2 linked regions of the Gloeocapsopsis sp. IPPAS B-1203 genome follow. The protein of the gene in region 1 binds, or shares a complex with, the protein of each later gene. Links are inferred from orthologs where the notes say so. Each region holds a gene or a part of one and is shown on either strand. Other genes may lie near its edges.

What was found.
Region 2: the proteins of pheS (region 1) and pheT are in contact, whole or in part, in a crystal structure (PDB 6P24), measured with the Escherichia coli proteins. The link is inferred for Gloeocapsopsis sp. IPPAS B-1203 from one-to-one orthologs.

The regions. Positions count from the first base shown.
Region 1 is NZ_PEIG01000023.1:21,052-24,213, forward strand. What follows is about bases 136-2,966. They hold pheS (phenylalanine--tRNA ligase subunit alpha), read right to left. Parts: upstream 2,137-2,966; coding sequence 1,135-2,136; downstream 136-1,134. Other genes in these bases: CSQ79_RS25690 (RecQ family ATP-dependent DNA helicase), read left to right, coding at 136-1,126; surE (5'/3'-nucleotidase SurE), read left to right, coding at 2,315-2,966. Also shown: more of CSQ79_RS25690, read left to right, coding at 1-135; more of surE, read left to right, coding at 2,967-3,127.
Region 2 is NZ_PEIG01000010.1:49,860-53,309, reverse strand. What follows is about bases 227-3,345. They hold pheT (phenylalanine--tRNA ligase subunit beta), read right to left. Parts: upstream 2,949-3,345; coding sequence 504-2,948; downstream 227-503. Other genes in these bases: CSQ79_RS17690 (hypothetical protein), read right to left, coding at 3,148-3,345; CSQ79_RS17700 (YciI family protein), read right to left, coding at 227-481. Outside these bases: CSQ79_RS17705 (cobalt-precorrin-6A reductase), read left to right, coding at 1-106; more of CSQ79_RS17700, read right to left, coding at 212-226; more of CSQ79_RS17690, read right to left, coding at 3,346-3,375.

The sequences.
Region 1 (3,162 bases):
AACATATCAACGCAAGCAAATTTTACAGCAATTAGAACGACAGCAGCTCAAGTTACTTTATCTTTCACCCGAAACACTGCTTAGTGCACCTGTGTGGGAACGCTTGTGTCAACCGCAAGTAAAGATCAACAGCCTGATTCTTGATGAAGCACATTGTTTAGTACAGTGGGGAGATACCTTTCGCCCAGCATACCGCCGTTTAGGTGCAGTACGACCTGCATTGTTACAATCAAAACCACAGGGAACAAAAATTGCGATCGCTGCTTTTACCGCTACTGCCGATCCGCAAGCTCAAAGTATAATTCAACAAGTTTTACAACTCCAGCAACCTCAATTCTTTCGCCAAAATCCCTATCGTTCAAACCTCCACCTTAAAGTTCAAACCGTGTGGACACCACGCGGTCGAAAACAACAGTTATTAAAATTTATTCAAGCCAAACCAAAACAGGCTGGATTAATTTATGTGCGTACACGTCGAGATAGCGAAAGTTTAGCTCAATGGTTGAACCAACAAGGTTACACTACAGCTGCTTACCATGCAGGTTTAAGCCCAGAAGAACGTCGAGAAATTGAAAATCACTGGTTAAGTAGCAAAATACCTGTTGTGGTTTGTACCTCAGCATTTGGCATGGGGATTAATAAGCCCGATGTCCGCTGGGTAATTCACTTTCATGCACCAATGTTACTTTCCGAATATGTGCAAGAAATTGGACGCGCAGGGCGTGATGGTAAACTCAGTATTGCTTTAACACTTGTGAGTGAACCGACAGGATGGCTAGATTCTGAAGATAAGCAACGTCAAGAATTTTTTACGGCATCAGTGCGATCGCAATACATCAAAGCACAGCAGTTAGCCAAAAAGTTACCTACAAAAGGTGAAGTTCCGCGAGATGCTGAAAGTGCGATCGCCCTTGCACTACTTCACAGTAATGGTCAACTTGAATGGCAAGATCCTTTCAATTACATTATTCATCAGACACGCTTACAATCTCCAGGACAACTCAATGTCGCGGATCAAATTAATGAATATCTGAACACTCGTGCGTGTCGTTGGCGATTTCTCTTAAGTGCATTTGGGTTCGATCAAGCAGCATTTAATTGTGGACATTGCGATCGCTGTCGTTAGTTTGCATTCTAAAACTGTTGTAAAAAGCGCAAGTCGCTGTTATAGAAACGACGAATATCATCAATTTCGTGCAATACCATTGCTAATCTTTCCACACCCATTCCTGCAGCAAACCCTGTATAAACTTCAGGGTCGTAACCTACGGCTTTAAGCACATTAGGATCAACCATACCGCAGCCCATTACTTCTAACCAACGACCTTTCCATTGCACGTCTACTTCGGCGGAAGGTTCAGTAAAGGGAAAATAACTTGCGCGGAAGCGAATTGGTGAATCACCGAATAATTCTTGTAGGAATATTTTAACTGTTCCTTTGAGGTCGGTAAAAGTCAAACCTTCATCGATTGCCAAAATTTCGATTTGGTGGAACACTGCGGCGTGGGTAGCATCTACAGTATCGCGACGATAGCAGCGTCCTGGAATTGCAACTCTTACTGGCGGATCGTTATCTTCCATGTAGTGAATTTGCACGTTGGAAGTATGCGTCCGTAGTAAGTTTCCATCAGGAAGAAACAAAGTGTCCTGCATATCGCGTGCAGGATGATCTGGTTGGAAATTAAGTGCTTCAAAATTATAGTAATCAGTTTCCATCTCTGGTCCTTGAGCCACAGTGTAGCCTAGACCAACAAAGATATCCAGCACCCTATCCATTGTACTGTGGAGCGGATGAACGCGACCAAGCGGGCGGTAAACACCAGGCATGGTGACATCAATCGTTTCTGCTTTTAATTGTGCTTGAATTGCAGCCGCTTGTAATTTTTGACGCTGGTTTTCTAGTTCGTCTTGTAAAGCTTCTTTAACAACATTGGCGATCGCCCCAATTTGCGGACGTTCTTCAGCACTCAATTGCCCCATGCTGCGCAATAATCCTGATAGTTGACCCTTCTTACCGAGGTAAACTACTCGAAGTTCCTCTAATCGATCCAAGGAATCAGCAGCAGCGATCGCGCTTATGCCTTCTTGTCGTAAAGTTTCTAGTTGAGCCTTTAAAGTGCTAGGCTGATTGCTCATGCTTGTTGTATTCAACAGTAATTCTCTGAAAGCCAGCTATTCAATTCAATATTAAGTGTATCGTATCAGTTTAAAAGGGAGTAGGGGCGAGGAGCGAGTGGCTAGTGATTAGTGGCTAGTGATTAGTGGCTAGTTACTAATTCTTCCCCTGATCTCCGACCTCTGATCTCCGACCTCTATGAAATTACTTATCTGCAACGACGACGGTATTTACGCGCTGGGAATTCGTACTCTAGCCGATACTTTAGCAGCAGCCGGACACGAAGTTACTGTTGTTTGTCCAGATCGCGAGCGATCGGCAACTGGACATGGATTAACGTTACATCAACCAATTCGTGCGGAACTTGTCGAGTCGGTATTTCACCCTAGTATCAAAGCTTGGGCTTGTTCAGGAACTCCTGCTGACTGCGTGAAACTAGCACTATGGGCATTGCTTGATAGTCCACCAGATTTTGTGCTTTCCGGTATCAATCAGGGTGCAAATTTAGGTACTGATATTCTCTACTCTGGTACTGTTTCCGCCGCTATGGAGGGTATCATTGAGGGTATACCTAGTGTCGCACTGTCACTGACAAGTTTTACTTCTAAAGCATTTCAACCGGCTGCGACATTTGCAGTTGATTTACTCGACAAGATCGCAAGTCAGCCTTTACCCGAAGTCATGTTACTCAATGTTAATATTCCTGCGGTCGAATTAGCAGAAATTGCAGGGGTGCAAATCACACGTCAGGGAATTCGTCGCTATGTTGATGTCTTTGAAAAGCGTGTCGATCCGCGTGGTAAAACTTATTACTGGCTAGCTGGAGAGTTACTTGAAGACGTTACACCAGCCAAACAAGGTTTAGATCTACCGCAGGATATGCCAACTGATGTCGAGGCAATTCGTCACAATTTCATTACAATTACACCGTTGCACTACAACTTGACTTACCTAGATGCACTGCATCCCTTGTCCAAATGGAAATTTGACCAAAAGAAAGATTGGGGTTGAGAAATCGCAGAATAAAATTAGCAGAAAAAACTTTC
Region 2 (3,450 bases), on another replicon or contig:
AATCACAATAAGTAGACCAATAGTTAATTATCCACAACAAACTAGCGATTTATCTGTTGTATTAGATTTTTGTCGTCAGCACCTCAACCCAAGCCTTTACAGTTAATTGATATTAACCTTAGCTAGGCTTGGCAAATAAATTCGCAACAATTCGTCTGGGTAGCTCCGAAGGAAGTAGCAGAGCACCTGCGGTTGATGTCAATCGACCTACTTAAAAAGCTTGAATCCACTCTTTAATAGAGTACTCAGTCCAAACTCCATTTTTCCAATAAGGATCGGCTTCAACAAGTTGATGGACTGTTGCTGCATCCTCAGCTTCGTAAATGCCAAAAACCTTTGTTAAATCCTTTGTTGGACCGATTGTAATCAACACTCCAGATTCTTTTTGTGCAGCCAGGCCGTCGAGATGAGCCTGTCGATAAGGAGCGCGTTTTTCTAGTACATTATCGCAGTAACTTCCCCACATTACGTACTTAGGCATAGTCTTCCAGTAATTTGCAAACTCAACTGCGTAGATTTACGCCAAATTTTTCTACTAAAGATTCTCGCACTTTCTGGTGTACAGGTTCGATGTCCTCATCTGTTAGAGTCCGGTTTTGAGCGCGATACACCAAGCGAAACGCCAAACTTCTTTGTCCTTGTGGGACGTGTTCGCCGCGATATTCATCAAACAATTCCACCGATTCGAGTAATTCTCCGGCTGCAAGGGCGATCGCGCGTTTTATTTCCGCAACAGAGACTTCTAGATGAGCGAAAAATGCGATATCTCTAGGTGAAGCTGGATAAGTAGAATACGGACGGAATCTTGGGACTAAAACTTCGTCGCGATCCCAATAATCTAAAATCACATCTAAATCAAGTTGAAATACATAAACCGCATCTGGTAAGCCTTTTTCTTGACGTAATTGAGGATGGACTTGTCCAAAATCACCTAATCGATTACCCTGCAACCATAACGATGCAGTACGTCCTGGATGCAAGCGGGAGTCTTGATGACTGGGTTGAAACTCCACCTTCAAGCCCAAGCGTTGAAAGACACTTTCTAGAACGCCCTTAGCTTCAAACCAAGTCAAAGGATGTTCTTTTCCACCTGACGTCCACTTACCTTGAGTGACATCTCCACCTAAAATTCCACCTAAAGCCTCAGCTTCGAGCAAGCCATCTTCTTCTTGCCAGAAAATGCGCCCAATTTCAAAACCATTCAAGCTGCCATTACCTTGCTCTAGGTTGTACTGAAAAGCATCAATCAAGCCAGAAATTAAATCTGTGCGCAGTGCTGAATATTCAACAAAAATTGGGTTGGTGAGTACAATTTGTCGATCTTGTCCTGGCTTACCTAATGAATAATGAATCAATTCTGTCAATCCAGCAGCGCGGAAAGCTTCGCGGAGTTGGCGAGTGAGTTGCTGTTCTAGGGAAAGATAGCCAGGCTCTGTTTTTTCAGGTAAAGTGTCGCAAAAGCGATCGTAACCATACAACCGTGAAATTTCTTCAATCAAGTCAATTTCGCGCTCTAAATCGCGGTGACGATATGGCGGAACTGTTACACTCAAGACTTTTTGTTCAGGTGATGGTTTGACTTGACATCCGAGTGCGGTAAGAATTTGCTGAATATCTTCTGATTGTAATTCGCCTGTAGTCTCTCCTAAGTCTATTGGTCCTAAAACCTGGTTGACGCGGTTAAGACGTAGTTCAATCGAACGTGACAGCGCACCAACTTCGGGACGTGCATCAGCAAACTGCTGTTGTACAACAACACCTCCAGCTAATTCACGCATAAGCATTAAAGCGCGACGACAGGCTAGCTCTAATTCAGCAGCGTTAATTCCCCGTTCGTACCTTGCTGAAGCTTCTGTACGTAAACCTTGGCTCCGTGCAGAACGACGAATTGCGACAGGATCGAAGAGTGCAGCTTCTAGAACGAGGTTTTGAGTACCTTCATGCACTTCTGTTGCTTCGCCTCCCATAACCCCTGCTAAAGCAACTGGTTTATCGTGCGCGGTAATCAGTAAAGCTTGATTGGAAAGCGTGCGCGTTTGACCGTCCAGCGTTTTTAGTGTTTCGCCAGCTTGTGCGAATCGGACACCGATCGTTAATTCTGATTGAGTTTCACTAACAGCTAAAAGGCGATCGCGATCAAAAGCATGTAGCGGTTGACCCCATTCCAGCACAATGTAGTTTGTAATATCGACAACATTATTGATTGGGCGAATTCCTGCGGCTTGCAATCGCTGTTGTAACCATGCTGGTGAAGGAGCAATTTTTAGAGATTCGATCGCCGTACCCATGTAAGCAGGGCAAGCTTGTGATTCTACGATATTAATAGTTAAATTCTTTTTACCAGCTGAGATTGAGCTTTCCTGTGCTGCTGGTAATCGCACTGTTTTACCTGTAATTGCAGCGACCTCTCGTGCTACACCAACCATACTTAATGCATCAGCACGATTTGCCGTTGCTGTCAAGTCAAGAATGACATCATCTAAGCCAAGCAATGGGCGAACATCACTACCTAATGGCACTTCCTGCTCAAAAATATGAATTCCTGCAGATTCTTTAGCTAATCCCAACTCAGCTAAAGAACAAATCATGCCTTCAGAGCGTACTCCGCGTAGTTTTGCTGCTTTGATTTTGACGTCAATTTTGGGCAGATAAGTACCAACTAACGCGACCGGCACATAAATTCCCGCCCGCACGTTAGACGCACCGCAGACTATATTTAATAGTTCTGAAGAAGCAGTTCCCACATCTACTGTCGTGACACTGAGTTTATCAGCATTGGGATGGCGTTGACACTCCAGTACTTTTCCGACAACCACTCCCTCTGCCCAAGTACGACGATCTTCAATTTCTTCTACTTCAAACCCTGCCATTGTTAACGTTTCCGCCAATTCTTCTGGAGAAAGAGTCAACTCAACCAGTTCTTGCAACCAATTCAGAGAAATACGCATGGAGTATGCTTGCTTAAACTTCAGCCAGACTATCTTATCAAATTGCAAAGCTTTGCATACATTGCCGTGCCAGCGAAACCATTTGATGTGCTCCAATTCATATAGCCGAATGCAACTAAGAATCTTTGCTGCTCAATCACTTTGCTACCTGCTTCATCGCAGCAAACTGCATGGTAATAGGAACCTTTCAAGCAAATATTCAGCCTGTCTGCTTAAACTGAAAGAAGTAGATATAGCTGCCATCGAGTTTAACCATCCAGGGTATTTGAGGCAGTGGCAATTCATTGTCACTGAGTTCTCCTGCAAACCGTTGGGCAACTTGTTGCAAGTTATTTTGCGCAATAATACTGTTGATATGCTGCAACAAGCAACGGAACACTAAACAGGAATAAAGGACTGTTGTAAGTACAACTACCCGTTTCGCCAAGGATATAATCCTTAAATCAGTTTTCTGTTCCGATACTTATTACTACCCTAGCCAAAGTATTTAATCAGGGCAAGA